2 regions of the Pseudomonas simiae genome follow, and region 1 is predicted to be linked to the other one. Evidence: predicted binding sites of a transcription regulator. Region 1 holds the regulator's gene; the other holds the start of a gene.

Region 1 (5,187 bases):
GCAGCCAGGCACAATCCCTCGGCTACACCGTGGTGGACGCCAGCACCGTGGTCGCCACCCACCTCAACCAGATCCTGTACAAGCACTCCCATGAGCTGATTGGCCATGAGGAAGTCCAGCAATTGATGGGTTTGCTGGCCAAAGCGTCGCCGAAACTGGCCGAAGAGCTGGTGCCGGGTGTGCTGTCGCTGTCGCAGTTGCTCAAGGTGTTGCAGGCGTTGCTGGCCGAACAGGTGCCGGTACGGGACATCCGCAGCATTGCCGAGGCCATCGCCAACAATGCCGCCAAGAGTCAAGATACTGCCGCCCTGGTGGCCGCGGTGCGCGTCGGATTGTCGCGTGCAATCGTCCAAAGCATTGTAGGGCTTGACTCCGAGCTGCCTGTGATCACCTTGGAACCAAGGTTGGAACAAATATTGCTCAATAGTATTCAGAAGGCAGGACAAGGCCAGGAAGAGGGCGTTCTGCTGGAGCCAAGCATGGCTGAGAAGCTGCAGCGTTCGTTGATCGACGCCGCACAGCGCCAGGAAATGCAGGGCCAACCGGTGATTCTGCTGGTGGCAGGCCCCGTCCGGGCGATGTTGTCGCGGTTTGGACGCCTGGCAGTACCGAATTTGCACGTTTTGGCTTATCAGGAAATTCCTGACAACAAGCAAGTGACTATCGTCGCGACAGTAGGCCCCAATGGCTGAGGGTAGTGGGTTATGCAAGTGAAGCGTTTTTTCGCCGCCGATATGCGTCAGGCCATGAAACTGGTTCGTGATGAGCTGGGCGCTGACGCCGCGATTATCGGAAACCGTCGTATTGCCGGCGGTGTCGAGCTGACGGCTGCCCTGGATTACACCCCCCAGGCCCTGGCGCCGCGTGTGCCGAACATGGAGCTCGAAGACGAGCTGCGCAAGACTGCTTCACGCATTGTCTCGGCCCAGGCGGAACTGAGCATGCGCGGCGACAGCGATGCCACCACTAATCGCCAGTTGTTCGCCGGCCTGCCGCTGACCGCTTCCGAGCCGCTGGTCGAGCCGACCTTCAAAGAACCGCCACGTCCTTCTGCGCCTGCTCCGGCGCCTGCGGTTGACCAGCGGGTGTTCGACTCGATGCGCTTTGAACTCAATGGCCTGCGTGAGCTGCTGGAAGTGCAGCTTGGCTCGTTGGCCTGGAACCAGCTGCAAGGCAGCAAGCCGCAACAGGCCAACCTGTGGCGGCGCCTGCAACGTATCGGCTTGTCCGGCCCGTTGTCCCGCGACCTGCTGGCCTTGACCACCGAAATCGAAGAGCCTCGCCAGGCTTGGCGCATGTTGCTGGCCCACCTGGCACGGATGATTGTCACCCCGGAAATCGAACCATTGGAAGAGGGCGGTGTGATCGCCATGGTCGGCCCTGCCGGCATGGGCAAGACCACCACCCTGGCCAAGCTGGCGGCCCGTTACGTACTCAAATACGGCGCACAGAATATCGCGCTGGTGAGCATGGACAGCTACCGTATTGGTGCCCAGGAGCAGCTCAAGACGCTGGGCCGTATTCTCAATGTATCGGTGACTCACGTCGACCCGGGCCAGTCCCTGGCCAACGCCCTCGACCCGCTGTTGCGCAAACGCGTGGTATTGATCGATACCGCCGGCCTGCAAGCCAGCGACCCGGCATTGCGCATGCAGCTTGAAAGCCTGGCCGGACGTGGCATCAAATCGAAAAACTACCTGGTGCTTGCAACCACCAGCCAGAAACAGGTTCTTACCGCTGCGTATCACAGCTACAAACGCTGCGGCCTGGCCGGTTGCATCCTCACCAAGCTCGACGAAACCGCGAGCCTGGGCGAGGTGCTGAGCCTGGCCATCAGTCATGAATTGCCGGTCGCTTACCTGACCGACGGGCCGCGGATCCCCGATGATCTGCATCTACCGCGCCGTCATCAGTTGGTCAGCCGTGCAGTCAGCGTGCAAATGCAAGAAGAGCCTAGCGAGGAAGCGATGGCTGATATGTTCGCCGACCTTTATCACAACCCGGCAAAACGGGTCGGTTGAGGGCAGGATGAACACCGTGAAATGTACCTACATCGATGGTCTGCAAGCGATTCACGCGGCCAAGCCATGTAGCCTGCGTCTAAGCAAGACAAGGTAAAGAAATAAAATGGGCAGCATGCATCCCGTACAGGTGATCGCGGTGACCGGCGGCAAAGGTGGCGTCGGGAAAACTAACGTGTCAGTGAATTTGTCCCTGGCCCTGGCAGAGCTTGGCCGTCGCGTCATGCTGTTGGATGCTGACCTGGGCCTGGCGAACGTCGACGTTCTGCTGGGGCTGACGCCCAAACATACCCTTGCCGATGTGATCGAGGGCCGCTGCGAGCTGCGCGATGTGCTGCTGCAGGGCCCCGGTGGCATCCGCATCGTGCCGGCTGCCTCGGGCACCCAGAGCATGGTGCACCTGAGCCCGGCGCAGCATGCCGGCCTCATCCAGGCGTTCAGTGATATCGGCGATAACCTCGACGTGCTGGTGATTGACACCGCCGCCGGGATCGGCGAGTCCGTGGTCAGCTTCGTGCGCGCCGCGCAGGAAGTGTTGCTGGTGGTCTGCGACGAACCCACCTCGATCACCGACGCCTACGCCCTGATCAAACTGCTTAACCGTGACTACGGCATGAACCGCTTCCGCGTCTTGGCCAACATGGCCCAGAGCCCGCAGGAAGGGCGCAACCTGTTCGCCAAGTTGACCAAGGTCACGGATCGTTTCCTCGATGTCGCCTTACAATACGTCGGCGCAGTGCCCTACGACGAGTGTGTGCGCAAGGCTGTGCAAAAGCAGCGTGCAGTCTACGAAGCGTTCCCTCGTTCCAAGTGCGCATTGGCGTTCAAGGCTATTGCCCAGAAGGTCGATACCTGGCCGTTGCCCGCCAACCCACGGGGGCATCTGGAGTTTTTCGTCGAGCGATTGGTGCATCAGACGAGCGCAGGACCCGTGCTATGACAGCGACTGGCTACAACGCTTACAAGAGGTCTGCCCGTGACAGTCAGGGCGAGTTGATCGAGCGCTACGCGCCCTTGGTCAAGCGCATTGCCTACCACCTGCTGGCACGCCTGCCGGCCAGCGTCCAGGTCGAAGACCTGATCCAGGCGGGCATGATCGGCCTGCTCGAAGTGTCGACCAAATATGACGCGAGCAAGGGCGCGAGTTTCGAGACGTATGCGGGGATCCGTATCCGTGGCGCGATGCTTGATGAGGTGCGTAAAGGTGACTGGGCGCCGCGTTCGGTGCATCGCAATACGCGCATGGTCAGTGACGCAATTCGCGCAATTGAAGCAAAAACCGGTCGCGACGCTAAAGATCACGAAGTTGCGGCCGAACTCCAATTGAGTCTCGACGATTACTACGGGATTTTGAACGATACCTTGGGCAGCCGCCTGTTCAGTTTCGACGACCTGTTGCAGGACGGCGAACACGAAGGGCTGCACGAGGACGGCGCGAGCGCTCATATGGAGCCATCGCGTGACCTGGAAGATGAGCGTTTCCAGGGGGCGTTGGCGGACGCGATTGCCAATTTGCCGGAGCGTGAGCGACTGGTGTTGGCGTTGTACTACGACGAAGAGCTGAACCTCAAGGAAATCGGTGAGGTCCTGGGGGTCAGCGAGTCGCGGGTCAGCCAGTTGCACAGCCAGTGCGCAGCCCGCTTGCGGGGGCGTTTGGGAGAGTGGCGAGCGCGCTGACAGGCAGTGTGGGGACACTGCAGACGAGACCGTGAGGGCGACCAGCCTTCGCGGGTTCGACCCGTGGTGCCCTCGGCAGTCCTTTTTGTGTAATGCCTGTTGATTGAAATGGCGCGTCCAGGTGCTGGGCGCGTTTAAGACTGCTTGGAGGTCGAATTGGACAAGAACATGAAAATCCTCATCGTTGATGACTTCTCAACGATGCGGCGGATCATAAAAAACCTGTTGCGTGACCTTGGGTTCACTAACACGGTCGAGGCGGATGACGGCATTACGGCCATTCCGATCCTCAACAGCGGGAGCATCGACTTTCTGGTAACGGACTGGAACATGCCGGGCATGACCGGTATCGACTTGCTGCGCCACGTACGTGCTGACGAAAAGCTGCGCGGCCTGCCTGTGCTGATGGTGACCGCCGAAGCCAAGCGTGAGCAGATCATCGAAGCCGCCCAAGCTGGGGTAAACGGTTACGTGGTCAAGCCATTCACTGCATTGGCCTTGAAAGAGAAGATTGAAAAAATCTTCGACCGCATCGGTCATTGATGCTGCCACGGGGGAGCTATGGAGCATAAAGAATCATCGCAGGCCGACTTCGAGTCGACCCTGAAAAAGCATGCTCACCAGTTGGTCGAAAGCCTTGAAAAAGGTCAGTTCGGCGACGCGGTGCAGTTGATCCATGAGCTCAACCAGACCCGTGATCGCGGCCTGTACCAGGAAGTGGGCAAGCTCACACGCGAGCTGCACAGTGCGATCGTCAATTTCCAGATTGACCCACACATGCCCCAGGCTGAGGAAATCTCGCAGATCACTGATGCCACCGAACGCCTGTCCTATGTGGTCAGGCTGACTGAGGCAGCGGCCAACCGCACCATGGACCTGGTGGAAAACGCCACGCCTCTGGTCAACGGTATGGCCAACGAAGCCCAGGCCCTGAGCAACGACTGGGGCCGTTTCATGCGCCGCGAAGTCGGCGCTGAAGAGTTTCGTGAGTTGGCGCGTCGGGTCGAAGGGTTCTTGTCACGCAGCGAGCAGGAAAACCGCACGGTTTCCAGCAACCTCAACGACATTCTGCTCGCCCAGGATTACCAGGACCTCACCGGTCAGGTGATCAAGCGTGTGACCCAGTTGGTCACCGAAGTGGAAAGCAACTTGCTCAAATTGGTGCTTATGGCAGGCCAGGTTGACCGTTTTGCCGGCATTGAACATGACCGCGAAGCGATCCTCTCGGAAAAAGATCCAAAAAAACATCTCGCCAAGGGTGAAGGTCCGCAGATTCATGCCGATAAACGTGAAGACGTTGTATCGGGTCAAGATGATGTTGATGACCTGTTATCCAGTTTAGGCTTCTAAGGAGCACCCACATGAGCTTCGGCGCCGATGAAGAAATCCTTCAGGATTTCCTTGTAGAGGCCGGCGAAATTTTAGAGCAGTTGTCCGAGCAACTGGTCGAGCTGGAAAGCCGACCGGATGATGCGAACCTGCTCAATGC
Region 2 (5,187 bases), 3.1 Mb from region 1:
TCAGCTTGCCCAGGTCCTGCACGTTCGGCAGACCTTCCAGAAACAGGATGCGCTTGATCAGCGCGTCCGCGTCTTTCATGGCCTTGATGGATTCTTTGTATTCACGCTTGCCCAGCTTTTCCAGGCCCCAATCGTCATACATGCGCGCATGCAGAAAGTACTGATTGATCGCGACCAGTTCATTGGCAAGGATTTTGTTGAGTTGCTGGATGACTGAGATGTCGCCTTTCATGACTGGGGTCCTGCCCTGTAATAGCTGTGTATAGGGCGGAGTTTGAGCGGCGAAACCCCTAGTGTCAAACCTAAGTTATTGAATAATAAATGAAAATTAATCGGAATAAGAATGTTTGTGTTCCGCGTCTTGACGCTAACTAATTGAATTGCGGGCATAAAAAAACCGGACACTAAGTCCGGCTCTTTAAAACACGCCAAATCAGGCGTGTGTAAATTCTGCTGAATAGGGGATCGCGGCCTGGGCTGTCTGCAGCTGCGTCAGGGTTTCCCGTACCACTTGCTTGGCGAGGCAGGCACATTTGCCGCACTGGCTGGCAACGCCGGTGGTTTCACGCACTTCCTTGTAGCTGCAGCAACCTTCATAGATTGCTTCGCGGATTTGTCCGTCGGTGACGCCAGTACAGAGGCACACATACATAAGGGAGAACCGTCGCGGGTTTAAGGCTTAAGTGCGATGGATCTTAATGTTAACGAGAATGATTGTCAAAGTTGATTCGCAGGGTATTTGCTGGCATCGCGCCCTCACTGACGAACGGTTTTTTCAGTGTATGATGGTCGATCTTCACGAAGCGTGACTGCGTCACAGGGCTGTCGCTTATTCACGGCAGACTCGGGGCCGGTCCTTTTACTTCAATCGTCACCCCTACATCAGGAGATATCCAATGAGCGTACTCGTCGGCAAACAAGCCCCGGATTTCGACGTCCCAGCCGTCCTCGGCAATGGCGAAATCGTAGACAGCTTCAAACTGTCTGAAGCCATCAAAGGCAAATACGGCCTGGTGTTCTTCTACCCGCTGGACTTCACCTTCGTCTGCCCTTCGGAGCTGATCGCTCTGGACCACCGCATGGACGATTTCAAGGCACGCAACGTTGAAGTGGTAGCGGTTTCCATCGACTCCCATTTCACCCACAACGCCTGGCGCAACACCGCCATCAATGATGGTGGCATCGGCAAAGTCAAATACACCATGGCTGCCGACATGAAGCACGACATCGCCAAGGCCTACGACGTTGAGTCCGAAGGCGGCGTGGCTTTCCGTGGCGCGTTCCTGATCGACGACAAGGGCGTTGTCCGCTCCCAGATCATCAACGACCTGCCACTGGGCCGTAACATGGAAGAGCTGATCCGCCTGGTTGACGCCCTGCAATTCCACGAAGAGCACGGCGAAGTCTGCCCAGCCAACTGGAAAAAAGGCGACAAAGGCATGAACGCTTCGCCAGAAGGCGTTGCCGCTTACCTGACCGAGAACGCTGGCAAGCTGTAAGCCTGGTTCGAGGTACAAAAAAACCGGCCTGAGAAGGCCGGTTTTTTTATGTGCGGGGTATGACCCGTGGTGAGCGGGGCAAGCTCGCTCACCACACGAGCTTTGCTCAGTCGTTGAAGTCTTCCCAGCCGCCCATGTCTTTCCAGCGGTTGACGATGCCGCAGAACAGCTCGGCGGTCTTCTCGGTGTCGTAGCGAGCCGAGTGGGCCTCACGGCCGTCAAAGTCGATACCGGCTGCCTGACAGGCTTTCGCCAGCACGGTCTGGCCATACGCCAGGCCGGCGAGGGTGGCCGTGTCGAAGCTGGAGAAGGGGTGGAACGGGTTGCGCTTCATGTCCAGCCGCGCCACGGCGGCGTTCAAGAAGCCCAGATCGAAGCTGCTGTTGTGGCCGACCAGGATCGCGCGTTTGCAGCCATTGGCTTTCAACGCCTTGCGCACGCCACGGAAGATGTCGGTCAGTGCAGCCTCTTCACTCACTGCCATGCGCAGTGGGTGATCGAGCTTGATGCCCGTAAATTCCAAAGCGGCGGCTTCGATATTCGCGCCTTCGAACGGCTCGACGCGGAAGAAGTGGGTGTGTTCCGGGAACACGAAACCCTGTTCATCCATGCCGATGGTGGTCGCGGCGATTTCCAGCAGTGCGTCGGTAGCGCAGTTGAAACCACCGGTTTCTACGTCGATGACAACCGGCAGATAGCCACGAAACCGCTCGGCCATCGGGTGACGGGAACCGCCACCGCTGTGCTCGTGTTCGTCGTCGTAATGGTCTTCACTCACTTGCTTTCCTCCAGCAGGCGCCAGCGCAGTGTTTCACCGGCGCGCAGCGGGATGACAGTCAGCTCGCCAAACGGCAGGCTGGCAGGGGCGGTCCAGTCTTCACGGACCAGGGTGATGCGGTCGGTGTTCGCCGGCAGGCCGTAGAAACGCGGGCCGTTGAGGCTGGCGAAGCCTTCAAGCTTGTCCAGGGCGTTACGTTGTTCGAACGCTTCGGCGTACAACTCGATCGCTGCATAGGCGGTGTAGCAGCCGGCACAACCACACGCCGCTTCTTTGGCGTGCACGGCGTGAGGGGCGGAGTCGGTGCCGAGGAAGAACTTCGGATTGCCGCTCGTCGCCGCATCCAGCAAGGCCACCTGGTGGGTGTTGCGCTTGAGGATCGGCAAGCAATAGAAGTGCGGCCGAATCCCGCCCACCAGCATGTGGTTGCGGTTGTATAGCAGGTGATGCGCGGTGATGGTCGCGCCGACGTTGGCCGAGGCCTCGCTGACGAACTGCACGGCATCGGCAGTGGTGATGTGCTCGAACACCACCTTGAGGGTCGGGAACAACTCGACCACGCGGCGCATATGCTCGTCGATGAAGATTTTCTCGCGGTCGAACACGTCCACGTCGCCACGGGTGACTTCACCGTGGATCAGCAGCGGCATGCCGACTTCGGCCATGGCTTCGATCGCCGGCAGGATCTTGTCGATACTGGTCACGCCGGAGTCGGAGTTGGTGGTCGCGCCGGCCGGGTACAGTTTGGCGGCGTGCACGAAACCGCTGGCCTTGGCCTCACGAATCTCTTCGGGCTGGGTGCGGTCGGTGAGGTAGAGCACCATCAACGGTTCGAAGCGGCTGCCGGCCGGTCGTGCAGCGAGGATACGCTGGCGATAGGCATCGGCTTGCTCGGCATTACGCACCGGAGGTACCAGGTTAGGCATGATGATGGCGCGGCCAAACGTGCGCGCTACATCGGCCACGGTGTGGGGTAACGCAGCACCATCGCGAAGATGAATATGCCAGTCGTCGGGACGCAGCAGGGTCAGGCGGTCGGACATTGGGGATTCCAGGCGGGTCAATCTGGTGGGAATGCTACCGGAAAAGACTCTATCAGGCACTCGCTATCAAGTTTTGCAGGATGCAACCGATAGCCTGGGGTATGCCTTATCGATGTATGACGCTTTGAAGTGTTGTAGAAACCAATGGAGCCTCCCGTGCGCCAGCAATATCTAGCCCTGCTCAGTGTGTTCGCCAGCCTCCCTGCAATGGCCCTCACGTTCCAGACGCGTCTGGAGAATATTGAGTGGAAGGTGGAAGGCGACCAGTTTGAGTGCCGACTGACCCAGCCGATCACCGATTTCGGTTCGGGTGAGTTCGTGCGCCGGGCTGGCGAGCAGGCGACGTTTCGTCTGAAAGCCTACAACGGCTCGCTGGGTGCCGGTTCGGCCACGTTGCTGGCGGCCGCTGCGCCGTGGCAGCCGGGGCGGGGTGATATCAACCTCGGCGCCGTACGTGCCGGCAGTGGCGACGTATTGTTCAACAGTTCCCAGGCCCAGGCCGGGCGTCTTTTCAACGGCTTGCTGGAAGGGCGCAGCCCGACCGTGCGGCACTATGGGCGTGAAGGTGGCTATTCGGAAATTCGCCTGCTGCCGGTCAAGTTCAACAAGGCCTACAACGATTACCAACTGTGTACCGCCAAGCTGTTGCCGATGAATTATGACCAGGTGAAACAGACCGAAGTCGGCTTCCCCGGTGGTGGGATCGAGCTGGACGCGGCCGCCAAGAAGAAACTCGACGTGATCCTCGCGTTCATGAAAGCCGACCCGACCGTTAACCATATCGAGTTGAACGGCCATTCGGACAACAGTGGCAACCGCCTCACCAATCGCGACGTCTCGCGCCGTCGCGGCCTGGCGGTCATGGACTACTTCAAGGCCAATGGAATCCAGGAATCGCAGATCACTCTGCGGTTCCACGGCGAAAGCTACCCACTGGCGCCCAACACCAATGCGGCCAACCGGGCACGCAACCGGCGCGTGAATATCCAGCTTGAACGCGTGGCAGCCCCCGAGAAACCGGCGCCTCAGGCCACCGGTCCCAGTAACGCCGCGCACACGTCATAAGGTGCGACCATCGGTCGCCCGCTCGACATAATCTGTCGCTTTATCTTCATTTGCTGTCGCGCCCCTGTAAATCCACGGTTTTGGTCGGTAGAATCGACGCCTTTCCGTACAACCCCGTGGAGTGATGGCATGGCCGACGTAAACAAGGTCGTTCTCGCGTATTCCGGCGGCCTGGACACTTCGGTGATCCTCAAGTGGCTGCAGGATACTTATAACTGTGAAGTGGTGACCTTCACCGCTGACCTGGGTCAGGGTGAAGAGGTCGAACCTGCACGTGCCAAGGCGCAAGCCATGGGCGTGAAAGAGATCTACATTGACGACCTGCGCGAAGAGTTCGTCCGCGATTTCGTTTTCCCGATGTTTCGCGCCAACACCGTCTACGAAGGCGAGTACCTGCTGGGTACCTCCATCGCACGTCCGCTGATCGCCAAGCGCCTGATCGAAATCGCCAACGAAACCGGCGCCGACGCCATTTCCCATGGCGCTACCGGCAAGGGCAACGACCAGGTACGTTTCGAACTGGGTGCCTATGCACTCAAGCCAGGCGTGAAAGTGATTGCCCCTTGGCGTGAATGGGACCTGCTGTCCCGTGAAAAGCTGATGGATTACGCTGAAAAGCATGCAATCCCGATCGAACGTCACGGCAAGAAGAAGTCCCCGTACTCGATGGACGCCAACCTGCTGCACATCTCCTATGAAGGCGGCGTGCTGGAAGACACCTGGACCGAGCACGAAGAAGACATGTGGAAGTGGACCGTCTCCCCGGAGAACGCGCCCGACAAGCCGCAATACCTGGAGCTGA

The links. Region 1 encodes FliA, which starts transcription of late flagellar genes. Its sites were predicted from a motif close to CTAAAGTTTNNNNNNNNNNNGCCGNTAA; they were not measured.
Region 2: the regulator FliA is predicted to act here: its motif matches at 3,386-3,413, upstream of PF1751_RS05615 (flagellar protein MotY).

The regions. Positions count from the first base shown of each region.
Region 1 is NZ_CP010896.1:4,354,546-4,359,732, reverse strand. It holds gene flhA (flagellar biosynthesis protein FlhA) at 1-692, shown strand, start outside; gene flhF (flagellar biosynthesis GTPase FlhF) at 705-2,021, shown strand; gene fleN (flagellar synthesis regulator FleN) at 2,128-2,961, shown strand; gene fliA (RNA polymerase sigma factor FliA) at 2,958-3,698, shown strand; gene PF1751_RS19695 (chemotaxis response regulator CheY) at 3,867-4,241, shown strand; gene PF1751_RS19690 (protein phosphatase CheZ) at 4,260-5,048, shown strand; gene PF1751_RS19685 (chemotaxis protein CheA) at 5,060-5,187, shown strand, end outside.
Region 2 is NZ_CP010896.1:1,267,010-1,272,196, forward strand. It holds gene bfr (bacterioferritin) at 1-232, opposite strand, end outside; gene PF1751_RS05595 (bacterioferritin-associated ferredoxin) at 434-652, opposite strand; gene PF1751_RS05600 (peroxiredoxin) at 897-1,499, shown strand; gene rnt (ribonuclease T) at 1,606-2,277, opposite strand; gene pyrC (dihydroorotase) at 2,274-3,320, opposite strand; gene PF1751_RS05615 (flagellar protein MotY) at 3,477-4,385, shown strand; gene PF1751_RS05620 (argininosuccinate synthase) at 4,515-5,187, shown strand, end outside.